DNA from 2 places in the Rhodoferax sp. LS1R11 genome. Region 2 is predicted to be linked to the other one. Evidence: riboswitches for the same ligand, from Rfam matches in the RefSeq annotation. Region 2 holds a riboswitch; the other holds the start of a gene.
The links. A riboswitch is a leader RNA that binds a small molecule or an ion and turns the genes downstream of it on or off. The one in region 2 is predicted to bind thiamine pyrophosphate.
Positions count from the first base shown of each region.

Region 1: another riboswitch for thiamine pyrophosphate. It lies ahead of AC097N_RS19515 (thiamine ABC transporter substrate-binding protein); the one in region 2 lies ahead of thiC (phosphomethylpyrimidine synthase ThiC).

Region 1 is NZ_JBWMAW010000022.1:38,298-49,442, reverse strand. It holds gene AC097N_RS19520 (ABC transporter permease) at 1-1,269, opposite strand, end outside; gene AC097N_RS19515 (thiamine ABC transporter substrate-binding protein) at 1,274-2,311, opposite strand; TPP riboswitch at 2,377-2,474, opposite strand; gene serS (serine--tRNA ligase) at 2,495-3,823, opposite strand; gene ispH (4-hydroxy-3-methylbut-2-enyl diphosphate reductase) at 3,962-4,969, opposite strand; gene AC097N_RS19500 (FKBP-type peptidyl-prolyl cis-trans isomerase) at 4,966-5,430, opposite strand; gene radC (RadC family protein) at 5,519-6,220, shown strand; gene AC097N_RS19490 (Smr/MutS family protein) at 6,217-6,882, shown strand; gene AC097N_RS19485 (dioxygenase family protein) at 6,919-7,791, opposite strand; gene AC097N_RS19480 (group II truncated hemoglobin) at 7,869-8,273, opposite strand; gene AC097N_RS19475 (ABC transporter permease) at 8,359-10,878, opposite strand; gene AC097N_RS19470 (RcnB family protein) at 11,091-11,145, shown strand, end outside.
Region 2 is NZ_JBWMAW010000003.1:251,313-262,457, reverse strand. It holds gene AC097N_RS05935 (hypothetical protein) at 1-710, shown strand, start outside; gene thiC (phosphomethylpyrimidine synthase ThiC) at 726-2,603, opposite strand; TPP riboswitch at 2,725-2,827, opposite strand; gene AC097N_RS05925 (HupE/UreJ family protein) at 2,863-4,056, opposite strand; gene AC097N_RS05920 (hypothetical protein) at 4,053-5,228, opposite strand; gene AC097N_RS05915 (hypothetical protein) at 5,295-5,546, opposite strand; gene AC097N_RS05910 (DUF4331 domain-containing protein) at 5,569-7,152, opposite strand; gene AC097N_RS05905 (DUF3455 domain-containing protein) at 7,226-7,771, opposite strand; gene AC097N_RS05900 (c-type cytochrome) at 7,841-8,212, opposite strand; gene AC097N_RS05895 (ferritin-like domain-containing protein) at 8,212-8,808, opposite strand; gene AC097N_RS05890 (RNA polymerase sigma factor) at 9,040-9,615, shown strand; gene AC097N_RS05885 (anti-sigma factor) at 9,625-10,419, shown strand; gene AC097N_RS05880 (YebC/PmpR family DNA-binding transcriptional regulator) at 10,593-11,145, shown strand, end outside.

The DNA.
Region 1 (11,145 bases), on a different contig from region 2:
CTGGCTCAATTGGTTTGGCAAACTGTCCAGACCCGCTGCAAGTGACTTGGCAACAAAAGGATAGGCCAGCACCGCATAGGCCAATACCAGCAAACCCAGGCTCGCGGTCCACTGCGGGTAGAGCAGTAGCAGACCAAACGCCACTGTCACGGGCGACACCACAAACGGCAAAAAGGCGGCAGCCCGCCACAACACGGTCACCTGCGCGGTCATGGCATGGGCCAGACCCAACACGGTGGCCAGCACCAGCGCCATCACGGTAAAGCGCAAGGTGTTCCACAAGGCGGCCAGCGTCTCTGCATCCAGCAACGTCCCCCACGCCTGGGTGCCGGCCTGCGCCGCGCGCCAGACAATCGCCAGCACAGGCGCAGCACAAAAGAACGCCAGTACGGCCAGCGCGGTGCACAGCGCCAGCCATTGCCCGGTGCCTTGGGGTCGACGCAGCGGCACGGGATCCGCCCGGCCAGGTGCTGCCAGACGCTTTTCAAGCAAGGCGTAAACGAGGGCCACGCCCCCCGTCAGCAGCAACATCCACAGCGCCAGCGAACTGGCTTGTGCCAGCTGAAGCTCATGCGCCACCAGTGTGTAAATTTCCACTTCAACGGTGGCGTAACGCTGGCCACCCAGCACCAGTGCCAGGCCAAAACCGGCAAAACAATACAAAAAGATCAGGCACAGGCTGGAGGCCAGCCACGGCGCAATGGCGGGCAACTCCACCCGCCAGAAGGCACGCCAAGGCGTGGCGCCGAGGGAGCGAGCCGCCGTCACCCGCTGCGAACTGACCTGACCCAAGGCATCGACCCCCGCGCGCACCAACAGACACAGGTTGAAAAACAGGTTGCCGTACAGCAGCAACCAGGGCGTGCCCTGCAGGTTCACACCCAGCCAACGACTCAACACACCGTGCGGCCCCCACAGGGCCAGCACGCCCAGGGCGGCCACCAGGGTCGGCACGACAAAGGGGAGCATCAGCAAGCGCAGTGCCAGTGTGCGGCCGACAAAATCAAAACGGGCCAGCGCCCAGGCCACCGGCAGACCGAGCACCAGCGCCAGTACACAAGTCGCGCCCGCTTGGGCGAATGACCAGACGACACGCCAGCGCAAATAGTCGTCCTGCCACAGGGCCCAAGGCCCCAACGCCGCGGTCTGCGCCAGATCGCCGGACCCGCCCCAACCTTCCATGGCCAGACGCAGCAGGGGTGCTGCCAGCATCAACCCCAGCGCCGCCAGAGGCAGCAGGATCAATAACCAGCGCGCCAGCGGCTTCATGGCCTTACTTCAGGACCACCTGCGTCCAGCGGCTGACCCATTTGCTGCCTTTATCGGCCAGCGTCTGCGCGGGCAGGCTGTCAAACGTGGTGGGTTCGGGAGCGTGTCGCATCACCTCGGCGCGCGCGATGCGGGCATCCACCGGGTACATCCACATGCTGGTTTGCAACGCGTCCTGTGCAGGAGCCGAACGCAAGAATGCAATGAACTTTCTCGCCGCTTCGCGCTGGCCACCACCCTTGACGAGGGCGGCACCTTCGACCTGCCTGAACACCCCGCCCTTGAGGAACAGGCTGCCCGTGGGGGACTCGGTGATTTTTTCCTTGCTGTAAAACACCTCGGCCGCGGGGCTGGTGGCGTAGCTCACAACCAGCGGGTAGCTCCCGCCATTGCGGCTGAATTCGGTGTAATAGGCTTCGCTCCAGCCCTTGGCGACCTTCAGGCCATTGGCGCGCATCTTGGCCCACCAGCTGAACGCGTTTTCCTCGCCCATGCCCGCCACCGTGGCCAACAGGAAGGCGTAGCCCGGGCTGGAAGTGGCCGGGTTTTGCACCACCAGCCAATTGCGGTAGGCAGGCTGAGTCAGCTCGTCCAGCGATTTGGGCAGTGCCAAGCCGCTCTTGGCCACAGCAGCCTTGTCGTAGTTGAGTGTGACAAAACCGTAGTCCACGGCCACGGCCTGGGTGCCCAGCTGCGCGTCAAGACCATTGTTGGCGGTGGCGCTGGGTGCGGTGGTGCCGAAGTCGTCCAGCACATGGGCCGCCTGCGCCTTGGCAAGCAGGGCGTTGTCGATGCCAAAGACGACATCGGCCACGGGTTGGGCGCGGGTCAGAATCAGCTTGTTGAGCATTTCACCGGCGTCGCCGCCCTTGATGATGCTCAGCTTGACGCCCGACTGTGACTCGAACTTGGCCAACAGGGGCTTGGGCAGGGAAAACGAGCTGTGCACCATGACACGAAGCTCCGTCGCCGCAAAGGCCGGGCTGGTCAAGTGGCTGGCCGCGAGGGCGACTGCCCCCCAAACAAAAATCCGCCGATTCATCGCAAGTTCCTTTCAATGCGCCGGTTTCAGGGCGCATTGGCAAAGGAACAAACCGACAAACGGCGGACCTTCATCCCTCACGCTCCCTACGCTGGCATGACCCAGATCAGGTTGGTGGGGTATTTCTCAGTCCGCCTGTTGGCAGACACCCCCGGTGAAACCGGAATTGTAGACCCCGAAAACTCAGGCAGGTACGCCCAGCACGGTCAGACCGCCCACATACGGCTGCAATACGGCAGGCACCGTGATGGAACCGTCGGCGTTCTGGTAGTTCTCCAGCACGGCCACCAAGGTGCGGCCCACAGCCAGACCGGAGCCGTTCAAGGTGTGCACCAGCTCGTTCTTGCCCTGCGCGTTTTTGAAGCGGGCTTGCAAACGGCGCGCCTGAAAAGCCTCGCAGTTGGACACCGAACTGATCTCGCGGAAGGTGTTTTGTGCGGGCAGCCAGACCTCCAGGTCATAGGTCTTGCTGGCGCCAAAGCCCATGTCCCCCGTGCACAGCGACATCACGCGGTACGGCAGCCCCAGTTTTTGCAGGATGGCTTCGGCGTGGCCGGTCATCTCTTCCAGCGTCTCGTAGCTCCTGTCGGGGTGAACGATTTGCACCATTTCCACCTTGTCGAACTGGTGCTGGCGGATCAGGCCACGGGTGTCGCGCCCGGCGCTACCGGCCTCGGAACGGAAGCACGGGGTGTGCGCCGTGAGCTTGATGGGCAAGGCCGACTCGGCCACCACTTCATCACGCACGAAGTTGGTCAAAGGCACTTCACTGGTGGGAATCAGGTACAGCGCGGTGTGGTCCGGCTGGGCTTCGCCCTCCTGGCCGCCCTTTTTGGCAGCAAACAGGTCGCCCTCGAACTTGGGCAACTGGCCCGTGCCGCGCAGGCTTTCACCATTGACGATGTAAGGCGTATAGCACTCGGTGTAGCCATGTTCGCCGGTTTGCACGTCCAGCATGAACTGGGACAAGGCGCGGTGCAGGCGGGCAATCGGGCCCTTCATGACGGTGAAGCGCGACCCCGTGAGCTTGATGCCCATCTCGAAGTCCAGCCCCAGCGGCGTGCCGAGGTCCACGTGGTCTTTGACTTCAAAGTCAAAGACCTTGGGTGCTCCCCAGGTGCGCACGACCACATTGCCATGCTCGTCCTCCCCCACCGGCACACTCTCATGCGGCAGATTGGGCACGGCCAGCAGCAGGATCTGCAGCTCGTTCTGGATCTGCTCCAGACGCGTGGCGGACGTTTCCAGCTCCGTCTTGAGACCGCCCACCTCCGCCATCACGGCATCGACCTCGGCAGCACCGGCCGGACCTTTGGCCTTAAGCTGGCCGATTTGCTTGCTCAGGCTATTGCGCTTGCTCTGCAACTCTTCCGTGCGCATCTGAATGGTCTTGCGCTCGGATTCCAATGCGCGAAACGCCTCGACGTTGAGGAAAGCCTGTGGCTTTTTGCGGGTCTCAAGGCGCGCAATGGCAGATTCGAGGTCTTTTCGGAGAAGGGTAATGTCTAGCATGGTCGGATTTTAATTTTTGAAGTCGAGGGCATTGGGCTAAATTGATTGAGATTGGCGCTTGACATGAATTTATACGAATAATGGCTGCAGCCCCCGTAAAACGTGCACAAACAGCTATCAATAAAGGAGCGATTTAAATCAGGACGACTCATGCCGGGTGAACCCGTTGACGTCCACGCCCTGCCCATGCGGATCAAGTTTCAGGCCCTTGGGCAGCGGGAACTTCACGGTTTCCTGAATGCCGGCCATCTTGCGCACCGACACCGCGCCCAGCGCCTTGATACGGTCGATCACTTGCGCGACCAGCACCTCGGGCGCCGACGCACCGGCCGTGAGGCCAACCGACTGGCGGCCTTCAAACCACGCCGCCTGCAACTCGTCGGCGCTGTCCACCATGTAGCTCTCGGTGCCCAGCTTGCGCGCCAGCTCGCTCAGGCGGTTGCTGTTGGAACTGGTGGGGCTGCCCACCACGATCAACACGTCCACCTGGGGGCTCATGATTTTCACGGCGTCCTGGCGGTTTTGGGTGGCGTAGCAAATGTCCTGCTGCTTGGGCTCGCGCACGTTGGGAAAGCGCGCCTTCACGGCGGCCGCAATCTCGGCCGCGTCGTCCACGCTGAGGGTGGTTTGCGTCACCACGGCCAACAGCTCGGTCTGGCCGGGCTGCACCCGCGCCACATCGGCCACGTCTTCCACCAGATGAATGCCGCTCTCCAGTTGGCCCATGGTGCCTTCCACCTCGGGGTGACCTTTGTGGCCGATCATGATGAACTCATAACCTTCCTTGTGCAGCTTGGCCACTTCCACATGCACTTTGGTTACCAGTGGACAGGTGGCGTCAAAAATGGAGAAACCCCGGGCGGCGGCTTCGTCCTGCACCGCGCGGCTCACGCCATGAGCCGAAAAAATAAGGGTCGATCCGGGCGGCACGTCGTCCAGCTCTTCAATGAAGATGGCGCCTTTGGCCTTGAGGTCATTGACCACATAGGTGTTGTGCACAATTTCGTGGCGTACATAAATGGGGGCGCCAAACTTCTGCAGCGCGCGCTCCACAATTTCGATGGCCCGGTCCACCCCGGCGCAAAAGCCGCGGGGTTCGGCCAGCAGGATTTCCTGCGGGGCGTGGGTGACAGAACCGGCGTTCATAGGACCCCAATCACGTGAACTTCGAAGGTCACGGGTTGGCCCGCCAGCGGGTGGTTGAAATCAAACAGCACGGCGTCTCCCTTTTCGTCACTGCGGAATTGTTGAACCGACCCGGCAAACTGGCCCTTGCCGTCCGGCGTGGGGAATTGCACCACATCGCCCACGGCGTACTGGGCGTTGGCGTCGCCCATCTCGATGAGCACCTTGTGCGCCATCCACTGCAGCATGTCGGGGTTGCGCTCGCCAAAGGCGGCTCCGGCCGGCAGCTCCAGCGTGGTGCGGCTGCCCTCGGCCAGGCCGAGCAACCGGGCCTCGACGGCGGGCGACAACTCGCCGGTGCCCAAAGTCAGCGTCGCGGGCTTGCCCTCGAAGGTATTGATCACGTCACCCGCGGGCCCGGCCATGCGGTAGTGCAGCGTGAGAAAGGAGCCCGGTTGGACACGGATGGGGGTGGAGGTCATGTGAATCCCGGAATAAAGGCTGAAAAATCGGTGCCGACGCGCCACGGCATTTGGCGAATAAACTGCCTTCATTGTAAAAGGCCGACCCATGCCCCTGAAAGACCTTCCCCCTGATGCCCGTCCGCGCGAAAAGCTGCTGGCGCGCGGCCCCGGCGCCCTGAGTGACGTTGAGCTGCTGGCCATCCTGCTGCGCACCGGAATCCAGGGCAAGGGCGTGCTGCAAATGGCGCAGGAACTGTTGCAGCTCAAGACCAGTGCCAATGACAGCGACGGGTTTGACGGCATTGCCGGGCTGCTGCACGCAACGGCCGACGACCTCAAGCGCATCAAGGGCCTGGGCCCGGCCAAGCGGGCTGAAATTGTGGCGGTGCTGGAGTTGTCGCGCCGGGCGCTGGCCCAGCAACTGAAGGAACGCACCGTGTTTGCCACGCCGGACGCTGTCAAGCACTACCTGCAGTTGCACCTGGCGGCCAAACCGCATGAGGTGTTTGCCGTGTTGTTTCTGGACGTGCAAAACCGCCTGCTGGCGATGGAGGAGCTGTTTCGCGGCACGTTGACGCAAACTTCGGTGTATCCCAGAGAAGTCGTGCTGCGCGCCCTGCACCACCAGGCCTCCGCCGTGGTGCTGGCGCACAACCACCCCAGTGGCTCGGTGCAGCCGTCGCGCGCGGACGAGGCGCTGACGCAAACCCTCAAAACCACGCTGGCTCTGATTGATGTGCGCGTGCTGGACCACATCATCGTGGCACCGGGGGAAGCGCTCTCCATGGCGGAGCGGGGTTTGTTATGAGCGGCAAAGGGGTCAAGGTGAGCAGCCTGGCGGACCTGAAAACCGTCAAGCGCGAGATTGAAGCGCAGGCCTTGCGTCAGGCCCAGCGGGCCGCCGAGCAGGCCCGTTCCCAACAGCAAACCGTCACGGAAAGAGATCTTTTCATTCGGGCTGCAGGTGTGGTCAAACCCTTGCCGGACAAGCGGCGGGCGCTCCTTAAAAAAGAGCAAGCGGCACCCCTGCCCATGCAATACCAGCGCGATGAACAGGCGGTGCTGATTGAAGCCATCAGCGACGAATTTGATGTCAGCACCCTGCTGGAAACCGATGACCACCTGAGTTTTCGCCGCCCCGGCATTGGCACCGACGTCACCCACAAACTGCGCCGGGGCGACTGGTCCATCCAGCGCCAGCTCGACCTGCACGGCCTGCGCAGCGACGAAGCACGGGAACGCCTGAGCCTGTTCATTCGCGAGTCGCACAAGCAGGGCATCCGCTGTGTGCGCGTGGTGCACGGCAAGGGCCTGGGCTCACCCGGCAAGGCGCCGGTGCTCAAGAACAAGGTGCACAGCTGGCTGGTGCAAAAGATCGAGGTGCTGGCCTTTGTGCAAGCCAAACCGGCCGACGGCGGCGCCGGTGCGCTGGTGGTGTTGCTCCAGTCGCGCCGGGTCACCCGGCTCTGAGGCGCGACGCTTTTGTCCCCTGAGGGAGGCTGAAGGTCAGATGCCCACGGTCAGCGTGGCCACATAGCCCGCGCTGACGCTGCCCGTGACAGTCGCCATCTGCGTGGCGGCGCCGTCGTTACCAAAAACATTATCCGTACCCAGTGAAATCGCCGCGAGATTGGACACGCTGGCGCCGTAGCCGGTGGTGGCAAACACCGTGTCGCACACCGCCTTGGACAAGGCGAGCTGGGAGGTTTTGACCTGGTCGCTGACTGGCGTGGTGATGACAGCGTTCAGGCTGGCATAGACCTCAAAGTGGATGTGCGGCCAGCGCCCCGAATAACACGCCGGAAAGATGGTGGTGAAAGTCACCTCGCCGTTGCTGTCGGTCACCTGCACACCGCGCAGGTAGTTTTCGGCTGTGACGCCGCTGGAATACATGGAATACAAACCTTCGCGGCTGCAATGCCACAGGTATATGGCATAGCCCGCCAACGAGGCACAACTGGCACTGGCGCTGACCAGCTTGAGCGTGACCGTGAGCGGCACGCCCTGTGCGACGGTGCTGGAGCCCACAATGCTGGCGCGAATATCGGACCGCACAATGCCCGACAGCGTGAGCGCGTTGGCAATGCCGCTGCCATTGCTGTTGGAGCCATCACCGGGATAGGGCCCCGCCGTCTCGGTCGGAATGACGGAGCAGGAGCCGGTTGTTGTTGTCGTGGCGGCGGCGGTTGCCGCTGAGCTGATGCCGCCGTCCCCACCGCCACCACCGCAGCCGATCAAAGGGAGTCCCATGACAGAACCGGCCGACAACCAGCGCAAAACACGGCGCCGGTCGGGTGCTGTCTGGATCAGGGTTTCAAGGTCGTGCGCGAGTCCGTGGTCATGCGCATGAAGGAGGTTTTGCAGGTCAGAAATGCTCATTCGTGCATTGTGGCCACCCTCTGTACCAACAATATCTAGGCCATGTAAAGATACATGTACCCAGCAACAAGCCCCCGTTACTCCGGCATGTTGCGCATGAAATCGGCCGTCTGGAAGAACGACTCGCGCAACCGGCTGCGCAAATCCTCGGGCACGCCGGTCTCGCCCATGGCCTGGTCCATGCACGCAACCCACTGGTCACGCTCCGGAACGCCCACCTTGAACGGCAAGTGGCGTGCGCGCAGACGCGGGTGGCCAAACCGTTCGATGTAATGCTGCGGCCCACCCAGCCAGCCGCACAAAAACCAGAACAAGCGCTGGCGCGCATTGTCCAGCTCAGGACCATGTGCAGCGCGCAGGGCGCTGTAGCCGGGCTCCAGGTCCATCAAGTCATAAAAGCGCTCGGCCAGCGCCTGCACACGGGCTTCGCCGCCGATCCACTCGAAGGGCGTGGCGAATTGGGGTTTTTCTTGTATTTTCATGATCAAATCGGGCTCTAGCCCAGGTGGTACATGCGCTAGTAGCTATAAATTAAGTAGCAAAATACACTCATCGCGCAGGCCTGAATTATTGCGCAGCGCGGCGCAGCGTCTCCACTACGGGGCGGCGCAGCACTTCGCGCAGGCCCCACCAACCCGCCGCCAGTGCCAGCAGCGCCCCGCTGAGGGAGCCAAACACGGGCACCCACAGCGAGACGGTCCACTCGAACTCGAACACGTATTTGGCCAGCGCCCAGCCCACGATGGTGGCCACCACCGAGGCCAAAAACCCCGCCAGCAAGCCCACGCCCATCAGTTCGGCCCGCTGCACCTGGCGCAGCAGGCTGCTTTGCGCGCCCACGGCCCGCATGATGGCGAACTCACGGGCGCGCTCCTCCCGCGTGGCAGTTACCGCGGCAAACAGCACCACCAGCCCGGCGGCCAGCGTGAAGCCGAACAAAAACTCCACCGCGCTGATGACCTGGTCCAGCACCCGCTGAATCTGCGTGATGGTGCTGGTCATGTCCACCGCGGTGATGTTGGGGAAACTGCGCACCAGGGCGTTGTCAAACCCGGGCGTGGCCGGGGCCTTGAAGGCGCTCATGTAGGTGCTGGGCACATTGGGCAGGCTGGCCACCGGGTACATGGCAAAGAAGTTGGCGCGCATGGAGCCCCAGTCCACCTTGCGCAACGAGGTGATTCTGGACTCGGTCTGCGCTCCGCCCACGTCAAAACTCAAGGTATCGCCAAGCTTCAGGTTCAGGGTTTTGGCAATGCCCTCCTCCACGCTGATGGCGCCCTGCTCATCCTCGGTCCACTTGCCGGCCACCACCACGTTTTGCGACGGCTTGACGGCGCTGTGCGACAGGTTGAACTCGCGGTCCACCAGCCGTTTGGCGCGGTCGTCCACGTAGTCATCGGGCGTGATCGTTTTGCCGTTGATGGCCACCAGCCGCCCGCGAATCATGGGGTACCAGTCGAACTTGCTCACGCCGCCGTCGCGCAAGGCCTTGGTGAACGCCTCGCCCTGCTCGGGCATGACGTTGATGACAAACCGGTTGGGGGCGTCAGGCGGCGTGGCTTTGCGCCAGCTGCTGATCAGGTCGGTGCGCAAGAGCACGAGCAGCACCAGCGCCAGCAAGCCCACGGCCAGTGCGCTGATCTGCACCACCGCGTAGGCGGGGCGTGCCGAGATTTGCCGGGTCGCGAGCACCAGCCAGCGGGGTGCCGTGGTCTCATTCACGCTCTTGCGCAACAACTTGACGGCCAGCCAGCTCAGGCCAGCAAACACCAGGGCCGCCCCCGCAAAACCGCCAACCGCAATCAAACCCAGTTTGACATCGCTGCTGGCGGCCAGTAGCAAGGTGGCAAAGCCAGCCACCCCCAAGGCCAATACGCCGATGGAGGCGGGTTTGAGGTTGCCCACGTCGCGGCGAATCACGCGCAGCGGCGGCACTTGGGCCAGTTGCAGCACGGGCGGCAGGCCAAAGGCCAGCAGCAAGGTGAGCCCCATGCCCATGCCAAACAGCACCGGCCAGATGCCAGGTGGCGGCAAAGCCGCGTCCACCAGGCCCGCCAACAGCAGCACAAACACGTAATGCACGGCGTAGCCAAACGCCACGCCCAGGCCGCTGGCCAGCAGGCCAATGACCGTGAACTCAAAGGCATAACTCGACGCAATGGTGCGCTGGCTCAGGCCCAGCACGCGCAGCATGGCGCAGTCGTCCAGGTGGTTGGCGGCAAAACCGCGCGCCGCCAGCGCCACCGCCACGGCACTCAGCAGCGCCGAGAGCAAGGCAATGAGGTTCAGAAATTTCTCGGCCCGCTCCAGTGTTTGCCCCACCTCGGGGCGCCCGCCTTGCAACGACTCCACGCGCAGGCCGCGAACCTCGGGTTTTTTGACTTCTTCCTGCGCCCAGGTCACAAAGCTTTTAACGCGGCTGTCAGCGCCAGCCACGGCCAGGCGATAAGTGAGCCGACTGGCGGGCTGAATCAATTTCGTCGCCTCCAGATCGGCACGGTTGATCATCACGCGCGGCGCAAAGCTCATGAAACCGGCGCCTCGGTCGGGCTCGTTGACAATGATTTTTGAAATGCGCAGGCTGGCGTCACCCAGCAGCAGTGTGTCCCCCATGGCCACACCCACGGCCTCCAGCAAAGGCGCCTCGATCCAGGCCTCGCCTTGGGCCGGGATGTCACGAGTCATGGTACCCGGCCCGTCCGATCCCGTACTGACTTTCAGACTGCCCCGCAAGGGGTAGCCTGGCTCAACGACCTTCAAGGCCACCAGCTTGCTGCCACCGCCCTTGCCATCCGGCGCGCGCGCCATGGTCGGAAAGCCCAACGTTTGCACCACGTCCAGCCCCAGAGAGCGGGCTTTTTCGGTGAACATGGCCGGTGTCGGGTTGTCGCTGGAAATCACGGCATCGCCGCCCAGCAGCTGGCGCGCGTCCCGCTGCAGCCCGCCCTTGAGCCGGTCGGCAAAGAAGCCCACGGCGGTCAGCGCGGCCACCGCCAGGGTCACCGCCACCATGAGTAAACGCAGTTCGCCGGAGCGCAGATCGCGCCACAAAGAGCGCCAGCCCAGACGCCAAAAAGAAATATTCATGCCGCTACCTTATCGCACTCAGGGCGGCGTTGCTGCCCGCACGCGGTATAGGCTTGCGACATGGACTTGATATCGGACGGCAGCGGCCTGCCTGCCGGAGGTATTGCGTGTGCTGGCGTACTGACTTGTCCGCCACATCAGCGTAACTTTGGCCCGTGTTTGATAGCCAACGTGATGTGAATGCAATGACGTCCCCATAAATGGAGTTCAAAATGAAAATGAAAGCTGTCTTAGCCACCATCATGGCCCTGTTCCTGCTGACAGGAG
Region 2 (11,145 bases):
GGTATTTATGCAGCGGACACTCGCTGCTGGTGGTGGGCGATGCGAACAGTCCGTTTTTTGTGTGCAGGGACCGGGGCGTGCTGGCCCAGTTCCGGCATCAGCACTTCTTGCTGTTCCTGATTGCACATTTCCAAAAAGCGGCGTTGCTGATGTTTTCGGACCGGCTGGCCGAAGCCCTGAAAAACCTTGACATTGCCGACGCTGCCAGCGTGCGCCGCTTCAAACGAACCATACGCGACAGCTTTGCCGGCTTTTTGCGCTTCACCCACCGTTACTGGTTCCATGAGGTGTCTGAACAGGCGCAGGTACGCGCCCTGTTTCGCATATGCGCCAACCACCTTGAAATCGATGTGCTGTACACCGAGGTCAAACAACGCATTGCCGAAATGAACCAGTATCTGGAAGCCGACAGTCTGCGCCGCCAGGCCAACACCGTGGTGCGGCTCACCGTGGTCACCATCTTTGGCCTGATCGGCACGGTCACCACGGGCTTTCTGGGCATGAACTTGCTGGCCGAGGCCGAGGCGCCCGCGAGCCGCAAGCTGCTTATTTTTGCCATCGTCTTTGTACTGACCACAGCGCTGACGGTCTATACGATGGCCAAATCAAAACGCTTGTCGGATTTTCTGGATGTACTCTCCGACGAACACGTCAGTGTCTGGCAAAAATGCAAGGCACTGGCGCTCGTATGGCGCCGCGAGGGGGACTGAGGTGCCCCCAGCTGATCACTGCGCCTTGTTGATGGGAATGTAAATCTCCCCGCCTGCTTTTTTGAACTCTTCCGACATGGTTTCCATACCCGACTGCAGCGCCTGCTCGTCGCTCACGCCCTTGATCTTGGCGTAGTCGCGCACCTCTTGCGAGATCTTCATGGAGCAGAACTTGGGACCGCACATGGAGCAGAAATGCGCCACCTTGGAGGAGTCCTTCGGCAAGGTTTCGTCGTGGAAGTTGCGCGCCGTGTCGGGGTCGAGTGACAGGTTGAACTGGTCCATCCAGCGGAACTCGAAGCGCGCCTTGGACAGCGCGTCATCGCGCGCCCGCACGCCGGGGTGGCCCTTGGCCACATCGGCCACGTGAGCGGCAATCTTGTAGGTGATGATGCCCACTTTGACGTCGTCGCGATCCGGCAATCCCAGGTGTTCCTTCGGCGTAACGTAGCACAGCATGGCGGTGCCAAACCAACCAATCATGGCGGCACCAATGCCGCTGGTGATGTGGTCGTAGCCGGGCGCGATGTCGGTGGTCAGCGGTCCGAGGGTGTAGAACGGCGCTTCGTGGCAGTGCTTGAGCTGCTCGGTCATGTTGGCCTGCACCATGTGCATGGGCACGTGGCCGGGGCCTTCGATCATCACCTGCACGTCTTGCTGCCAGGCTTGCTGGGTGAGTTCACCCAGGGTTCGCAACTCGGCAAACTGGGCTTCGTCGTTGGCATCTGCACCCGAGCCGGGGCGCAGGCCGTCGCCCAGCGAGTAACTCACGTCATAAGCCTTCAGGATTTCGGTCATTTCATCAAAGTGGGTGTAGATGAAATTCTCTTTGTGGTGCGCAATACACCACTTGGCCATGATCGAGCCGCCGCGCGACACAATGCCGGTCATGCGGTTGGCGGTGAGGTGGATGAAGGCTAGGCGCACGCCCGCGTGAACCGTGAAATAGTCCACGCCCTGCTCGGCTTGCTCGATTAGCGTGTCGCGGAAGATTTCCCAGGTCAGGTCTTCGGCGACGCCGCCCACTTTTTCCAGCGCCTGGTAAATCGGCACGGTGCCAATGGGCACCGGCGAGTTGCGCAGAATCCAGTCGCGCGTGGTGTGGATGTTGCGGCCAGTGGACAAGTCCATCACGGTATCGGCGCCCCAGCGCATGGACCACACCAGTTTTTCGACCTCTTCTTCAATGCTCGACGTGACAGCCGAGTTGCCGATGTTGGCGTTGATCTTGACCAGGAAGTTACGGCCAATCGCCATCGGCTCCACTTCGGGGTGGTTGATGTTGGCGGGGATGATGGCGCGGCCCCGGGCCACTTCATCGCGCACAAACTCGGGCGTCATGATTTTCGGGATGCTGGCGCCAAAGCTGTTGCCTGCCAGGCGTTTTTCACGCTCGGCGTTGCCCAGGTACTGCTCCATCCATGCGAGTTTCTGGTTCTCGCGAATGGCCACGTATTCCATCTCGAGGGTGATGATGCCGCGGCGGGCATAGTGCATTTGCGAGACGTTGGCCCCAGCTTTGGCACGGCGTGGCGTGCGCTGCAGGCCAGCCGCCTGGGCGCGCAGGGAAGCCAGCGTCTCGGTCTCGCCGTTTTTCAGGCCATCATCCAGCGCAAAAGGCGTGCGACCGGTGTAGGACTCGGTGTCACCACGCGCCTCAACCCAGCTGCTGCGCACGGAAGGCAGGCCCTGGCGCACGTCGATGGTGGCGTTGGGGTCGGTGTAGGGACCGGAGGTGTCGTACACGACCACAGCCTCGCCATTGCTTTGCATGATTTCACGCATCGGCACTTGGATATCGGCTTGCGAGCCGGGCACGTAAATCTTGCGTGAAGCCGGTAAAGGCTCACGCGTGAGGCTCATCAACTGGCTGAATTTGTCGGGTGCATTCATCGCTTTGTCTCCTGATGGTGTGGCTGATTGCACCGGGGAACAATCAGCCAATCACGCGAACAGGGAGGACTGCACAAGACCCGGAGAAAACATACCCGGCATGAGGCGGGTAATGGGGCAATGACACTGCAGTCTGGCTCTTCTTACGCCGGTATGAACCGGATCAAGTTCGCGGGTTTGGTTGACCATCTCAGCGCATCCATAGCGCACCCCGGGCAGGGAGCAGTGTAAGCGATGTGATTGCTCTGTCAGCCCCCTCTCAGCTCACCCGCTGCCAAAACCACCAGGCTGCCAGCAACATCAGCAGCACCGAGCCGCCGCGCACGACCACACGGGTGTACCAAATCTTGTCCACCAGCGCTTGCGAGAGCAGCACCCAAAGACCCACGGCCAGCAATTGCCCCGCCTCAATGCCTATATTGAAACCCGCCAATGCCCAAGGCAACAAACCATCAGGTGCAGCCGCCTCCAGCAGCAAGCCGGCAAATCCGAATCCGTGCACCAGTCCGAATGCAAGGGCCAGTACATCGGTGCGCAGCCAGGGCACCGGGCGCAAATTCAGCAAGGCGGTGACCGCAATGGACAAGGCAATCACAGGCTCAACCCACGCGGGGGACGCTTGCGTCCAGCCCAGCGTGGCCAGCATCAACGTGATGGAATGGCCGATCGTGAAGGCGGTTACGGTCCGCAACAACGACACCCAGACACCGCTGCTGGCCGATCGTCCAAGCCGCAGGCGCAAGGGCAGTACCAGTGCGAGTAGAAAGGCAAGATGGTCATACCCTTCCAGCAAATGGTGCGTGCCCATGGCCGCGTAGTCCCGCAGGGCCGCCCACCGGTTCGATGATGGCGGGAGCACGGCGCTGACCGCGCCACTGCGCCCTGGTGTCAACACCAGACTGGCGGCGTCTTGTGGCCTGGCCGTGGTCAAGAGGTCTTTACCCGCAAGGCGACCGGCCACCAGCAAGCGGTGGGTGGCGTCCTGCTCCCTGAACAAGGTGTATCGGAAGGCGAGTGGGGTCATTGCGGCGCATTGGGTTTGCGCAGCCAGTCGCAGGTAAGCCCCGTCACCGCGACGCTCGGCACCATGGAACGTCCAATCCAAGTGGCAGGCTGTCGTCGCAGCCTTGCCGCTTGCCGATGGCTCCACAGGCAGGGCAAGTTGGGCCGACTCATTCAAAAGCGACAACACCTGCGGCATGACCGCCCGGGCTTCACCCCAGGTCACCCGTCCGTCAGCGTTGGCATCCAGGGGCAGCACTTGGTCCAGGTCTTTGATGGCAACGGCCAGCGTGAATCGATAGGCGCTTGTCGCCGGTTCAGCCACACTGGCAGGCGGTGCACTGTCGTTCACTTGCTGAACATCCAGGTAGGCGTCGCTGCCCTTGTGGGCCTGCGCCGTGCCTGCACTGAAAAAGACAACGGACATGAGGAAGATCAGGGCACGCATCATTTCGTCACCTTGTTGTCTTTGGAGGCCGGACTTTGCAGCACGGCAGTCAAGCGCAGGTCGTTCAATCCGACGACCTGAATCGCAGCGGTGATCTCCGCCAGTGCCACCGCATCGCTGGCCAGGCGGGCACTCTGGATCGCTACCCACCAGTCCAGCGGCTCACGCTGCAACCGCAGGTTGCTGCGCGCCAGAACCAGCGCACGGTTTGGGTTGTCATCCAGCCAAAGGGCCGTCAGGGCGAGTTCACGACCGTGCAACGCAGGATCGTCGCCCCGGCGAATGAGCTCCGCGGTTCGATCCTGTAACGCCGTGCGTGCGGCAATCCACTGCACGTCACCCAACCGGCGCCAGGCGGTGGCCCGGCGCAGCAGCACCGCGTCCGTTTCAGGCAATTTGGACAAGACCTGAAGCGCCTGGGTAGGCTGCCCGGTACGAAGCAACAAGTCGCTGTAGGCAATGGCGGTGTACAAGTCTGCTTGCAGCTTGAGACTTTTTTGGTAGGCCTGCACCGCGAGGCCATCATGCCCGGCCCGCTCTTGGCTTTCGGCCAACAACGACAAAAACCAGCTGCGCTGCTCTGCCGTCAGGGGCTGGGAGAGCAGGTTATGCAGTCCTTGCAAGGCCAGTTGATGTTCACCCAACAAAGATTGGGTTTCCAGGCGACAGGCGCTGGCATACAAGCCCTGCCCGGCACGCGCTACGGCGACGCAGGCCTCCAGGGCCGGTGTATAGCGGGCCGACAGGCGCTCCAGCGCGGCCAGGTTGAGCCAGCCCTGGGCATGGCCGGGCGCACGCGACAACGCGGCAACAAGAATTTGTCGGGCGGCATCAAACTCGTGCCGACCTTGCTGGACCGTGGCCTGCAAGACGGCCAACTCCGTCTGGGCCGTGGCCTGATCCCACCAGGGGGCCAAAACCGCCTGAGCCCGGCCCCAATAGCGGGTTTCCCCCGTCTGACGGGCCATGGCAATGTCCTGGTGTGCCGCCAGCGCCGCCGCAGCAGGGTCGGCCGTCTTGCGGCTTACCGGGATACGGGCAGGTCGGCTACGTGTGATGGCAGGCAGTACGTCCAGCACATCCTCATCGCGCGCGGGCTCCATGGCGGTCACCGACCATGCGCTGCAATGCAGAAGGAACAGTGCGGCTGCCAGACATTTTGAAATATTTTGCATTTTTTCTCCCGGTGAAACAGCCCGGTCGCCAGTGCTTTACTGATGGCCGGGCCGCACCCAAGGTCTTCAGTCAACAACGACAGCGATCGGATCATCGGCATCGTTTTCTGCCAGCGTCAGCAAATTGACATCGATCTGGTCACCGTTTTCAGACGTGCCTGCAATCAGTTTGCTGATATAGCTGGTCACCGCCGTCACGTTTTGGACCACGCCCGGGATCACAGCATCAGCAGCGCTACCGCCACCGCCCCCACAACCCGCCAGAAGCACCGTGCTGCCCACGGCAGCAAGCACCATTTTCGAAATGCACTTGTTCATGATTTCTCCTTTGGGACGTGGATCAGGAACCCGCGTTGGGCGTGTTCAGGTACGGGAAGGTCGACATGAAAGGCACGGTGGCCTGGTCGACGGCATCATGGATGTTGGCGGAGCTGGCGCCCAAGGGCACGCTCGACGGCTTGCAGGCAGACGTCACGCCAGCTACACCGGGCACGCTATTGAGCTTGAGGGCATCGTTATCGCCATTGATCACACACAAACCGCCCACCATGGCCACCAGTGCGATGTCCACCACGTCATCTTTGGGTCGGCGACCGTTGGGAAAGCCGGCATTGTCGGTACCGCCCGCCAGGGCATTGCCCGCCACACCCAAACGGTTCTGACCCGCAAACGGCACCGGTACCACCGCCGTGTTCAGACGCAGCATTTCAGAGGGCTTGGGATTGACCGCGGGTTTGTTGACACCCGTGATCCCCGTCAGGAACGTGGTCGCCAGGTCCGTGCGCGGCAGGTTGGTCGGGGCCACTGTGGCGCCCAAAACAACGCCCAGCAAAGCGGGCAACGTCGGGTTGGTGACATAGGTCAGAAACTGGGCGTCATCCTTCGGGCTCGATGCATTGAATTTGTCTTTGTCAGGCAGGCCTATGACCACCTCATTGACCAGCGGGTTGCCCAGGCGTGACACCTGCGCCCAGGCCCCACCAGCTTTCTCGGCCTTGTCGTTACCCGCGGTCGGGCTGCCGTTGAGCAGACGACCCTGGCGCAGGCTGGCCGTCGTCCAACCACCGATCACGGGCTCGCCAGAGGCGATCAGGCAGTCTTTGTGAACCTCAAGGGCCAGCGTCGTGATATTGGTCTTTTGGACCGCATGCTTGCCGCCCATGCCAGCCGCATCCTTGTTGGCTGGATCGAGTAAGACCGCAGCCGGTGCATTCACCAAATCAAAAATGGCGCCCAGGTTGACGGCAAAGCCTTCCTGGCGTTGACCCACAAAAACCTTACCCTGGTCTTTGCCAGCCGGGCAGCCGGGGATGGTGACGGTATGAATATGTTGGCCGGCGTAGGTAGCGTAATCGGCAATCGTTTTCATGCCGATGTTGTCCACCGGCTTCTCGAAGGTGGCTCCACCACCCGTTTTGGTCACGGCACTGCTCGTGCCTTTGCGGCGGTCACCACGCACCATGTTGACGGTGTAGGTTTCATTCACGTTCAAATTGGCGTCGTTCAGGGCGCTGACAGCGCCCACCTGAATCAAGGGAATCGGGACACTGGCCGACCCGATGGTCAACGGAATCGACTTGAGTGCATTCTTGAAGCGAAACTGGAAGGTCAGGTCCTCCTTGGCGTCGCCGTTGTTGTCGATGTGAATCTCGTACAGGGCGTTGGGGTCCATCGAGAAGTAGTTGGGACCGCCGTAGGCCGCCTGCAGAGGCTGGTAGTTGGCAAGCAGCGTCACGTAGTCGGAACGACCACCCGTGCCGTTGGACGCAATGCCTTCGTAGCTGCGAAACATATAAAAATCGGTACCGTCAACTTTGGGGCTGGTCGTGATGAAAGGTGCCTCGCGGTGGCTTGACGCCATGGCGCTGCCTGTTGCGACGACCAAAAGGCAAGCCTTGGCCAATTGAGTAAATTTCCTGTTCATGATGCATCTCCGGGTTGGGTTACAGCGAGTGCTGTATGACTGATACGCGGTCAGTTTTGAAATGGATTCAAAATCACACCGCGCGCCAGAAGATGTAGTCAGCCGTGTACTTCACGATCTGTTTCTGATCCAGTGTGGCCGCGCCACACATTGCAGCGGGCGCCACACCGCCTTGCGTGTTCACGCGCTGGATGTAACTCACACCCTGCATCGCGCCCATGCCCATCGCCGGGTTGGCCTTGACCAACTGCAAAGGAATGTTGCCAGCGCCCGCCGGGGCCACAGCCACCTGAGCGCCTGTGACCTTGGAGCCGTCCATGCTTTCCCAAGTCGCAGGGGGACCGTAATACTTGCCCACGCCTTTGCCGTTGCGGTCTTTCAGACCGGCATCGGGCCCGACAAACACCCATTCAAACTGGCCCGCCATGTCTTTTTTGACCCGGCATTGGTAAGTGATATCGCCCGCCGCCATGGTCTCCATCGCCACCACGTGGCCCATGGGAACCTTGACAGCATCCGGCAGCGCAGCTTGAGAAAAAGGCGTCATCATGGAGCCCTTGGTTGCGCAGGCAGACAGAGCGGCGACGGTGACAAGCGCCAAAGTGCTACGAATTTTCATGATCAAGTACTCCTGGATAAACAATAAAAAAAGAAATAAAACGCAAAGTGCGACAAGGCATGAATCCTTTTATTTCGCACCATCCTTCACCGACAGTGACGCCAGATAGGCCACCACATCCAACCGGTCGACCGGCAGTTCGACCCGGTAGCCCATGCCCTGGCCAGGCACCACCGCTTCGGGGTCTTCCAGCCAGGCAAGCAACTTTTCCTGACGCCACACATGGGTGGCTGAAGCCAGTGCGCCGGAGTAGTCGAAACCGGATGCCTTGCCGGCGACCCGCCCGAACACCGTCCCCAATGCCGGGCCGACCCGGTGGCTCTCCAGGCTATGGCAGGCCACGCAGCGCGACTCGAAAATGGCCTGGCCATTGGCCACAGAACCGGTCTGTGCACCCGCGGACATGGCCAACACGAGCAGCAGACCACCCACGGCTCTCATCAGGCACCAAACGACAGTGCGTTGGCAGGCAAGGGGCGGCCCAGCGCATTGATCAAAACGGTGAAGTGCATGGTTTCGTCAGCCGCCAGACGACCTGCGACCTTGGCCAGGTCTTTGTTGCCAAACGCGGGAATGACGCCCAGGTACGCATTGATGGCGCCCAGCTCCAGACGAGCGGCCAAGTCCAGCACATCGCCCTGGTTGCGCAGGGTGTCGGCCTTCAAGGCTTTGGCGTACTCGTCGAGCTTCTTTTCCATCACGGGTGTGCCGCCCAGCTTCTGGATGGTGGCGATCAATGCGTCACGGTGGGCCTTGTGGTCGGCCTGAAAACGCACCGCCACATCCAGCACCCCCTTTTGCAGCAGGCCGCTGCCAGCACCCAGTTGGTAAGCGTTGATGGCTTCATGCTCCAGACCCAATGCCACGTTCAAAATACTCACATCTTTGGACATGTCTCCGCCCATGCCTTGCGCCAGAGCACTTTTGCCAGCCAGCAACGCCACCGCTACGGCAGACAGCGTGCCCGTGCGGCCCATGAAAACACGGCGTGATGAAGCGATGGTGGGCGTGGAGATGATTTGAACAACAGATTTCATGATGATTTCCTTGAAGGTGGTTAACGACTTGAAGCCGTAATCAGAAGAAAAATTCGTCCGACGTTTTGAATACGCAACCAGGGCTGCAACTGGATTCAACTTGACCCTCAAACTTAGTCAGGTACTCAGGGAAAAATCCACTTCGCTTCTCACCGCGTATTCACAGCATCCCAACCCTCCGGCTGTTGTCCCCCAAAAATGATGCTTTTCCTGTTCGCAGACAATATCGTCATGAACTCAGAAACCCCTGACACCGAGCTGATCCTGTTGCTGGATCGCGTGGCCCTGCATGACCCCGCGGCACTCAAAGCCTTGTATGACCGCTGCTCATCCAAACTTTTTGGTCTAGCCATTCGCGTGGTCACCAACCGCGAATGGGCGGAAGACGTGTTGCAGGAAGCTTTTCTCAACATCTGGCGTGCCGCCGGTGACTACCGCGCGTCGCTGAGCCCTCCCATGGCCTGGATGGGCCTGATCGTGCGCAGCCGCGGGCTGGACTTTTTACGCCGCCGCGCCGCAGAACGCACCCACGTCACCCAGGAAATAGACGAAGTTCTGGCCGACACCCTGGAAGGCGACTCGCCTTGCCCCATGGACACCGCCCAGGCCAGCGAGCAGGCGTGGGCTCTGCACCAGTGTTTAGGCCAGCTTGAAAACCGCCAGCGTGAGGTGGTGAGCCTGGCTTATGTGCGCGACCTCAGCCACAGCGAGCTGGCGCAGCAACTCAAGCTACCGCTGGGCACCGTCAAAACGTGGATCCGGCGCGGGCTGGACCAGCTGCGCATGTGCATGGCGCGATTTGCGTAGGCCTGACCCATGAACCTGATCAACAACCCCGACCTGCTCGACCACCTGGCCAGCAGCTATGCCCTGGGCACCTTACGCGGTGGTGCACGCCGCCGTTTCGAAACCCTGGCACGTGAACAGGCGCCGGTGCGGGCAGCCGCCCTCATCTGGCAAACGCGCATGGCCAGCATGAACGAGCTGCAGCCCCAGTCAGCGCCCGCCCCGGCCGTGTGGACCCGCATTGACAATTTGCTTCAAGGTGAACTGGAGGCCCAAACCACGCAGGCCACGCGGCAGGCCGCAGTACTGGCGGCCACCACCAAAACGGGCCTGGGTAGTTGGCTACGCAGCCTCTCCCTGTGGCGCGGAGCCACCGCTGCTGGCGCCCTGGCCACCGTGGTGGCGGTCGTCACGGGCCTGAACCTGCGCACGCAACTGGGAGGCGAAATTGCGCAATTGCAAGCCAAGCTGCTGACCACACCGCAAATTGAATACGTGGCCGTGCTGGCGGACGACAAATCTGCCGCCTCCATGCTGGTCACGTTTGACGCCAAAAGCAAAAAGCTGACCCTGCAGCGCGTCGGCGGTTTCCAGGAAGCCGGGGACCGGTCATTGCAACTATGGGCCTTGCCTCCCGCCGGAGGACCCCGCTCGCTGGGCGTGCTCGGCAGCGACAAACTGTTGCGCCTGACGGCTGCGGAAAGCGATGTGCGTGAAATCCCCACCCTCGCCATCAGCCTGGAGCCCAAAGGCGGCGTCCCGAGCGCGGGCGGCCCCACCGGGCCTGTGCTCTTCAAGGGCGCGTTGATCCAGAAAATGCTGTGATGGAAGGCTGACCTGCAACAAACACGCCTGCCGCGCGAGTACAGGAGGCGTGTGGGTGTATAACCTAGGCCCCTCAGGTCGCAGGCCGCGTTGTCTTCAATGCCGCTTTTGACTCCACCACACCAATCATATGCAGGCGCCACGGGGCGCTACAACATCAAGGAAATTCAGACATGGGCGCGCAATGGAAAGCTAAAGGCAAGGAACTGGCAGCCAATGCCAAGGGCAAACTCTTTGGACGATTGGCCAAAGACATCATGATCGCGGCCCGCAGTGGGGCCGACCCGGCCTCCAATTCGCGCCTGCGCCTGGTGGTTGAGCAGGCCCGCAAGGTCTCCATGCCCAAGGAAACGCTGGACCGTGCCATCAAAAAGGGCGCCGGTCTGACCGGGGAATCCGTCAATTTCGAACACGTGATTTACGAAGGCTTTGCGCCGCACCGTGTGCCTTTGATGGTCGAATGCCTGACCGACAACGTGAACCGCACGGCGCCTGAGATGCGTGTGTTGTTCCGCAAGGGCCAACTCGGCACCTCAGGCTCCGTGTCATGGGACTTCAACCATGTGGGCATGATCGAAGCAGAGCCAGCTGCGGCTGGCGCTGACGCGGAACTGGCGGCTATCGAGGCCGGCGCACAAGACTTTGAACCCGGGGAAGAAGAAGGCACGACCACGTTTCTGACTGACCCGACCGATCTCGACCTGGTGAGCCGCGCGCTGCCCGCCC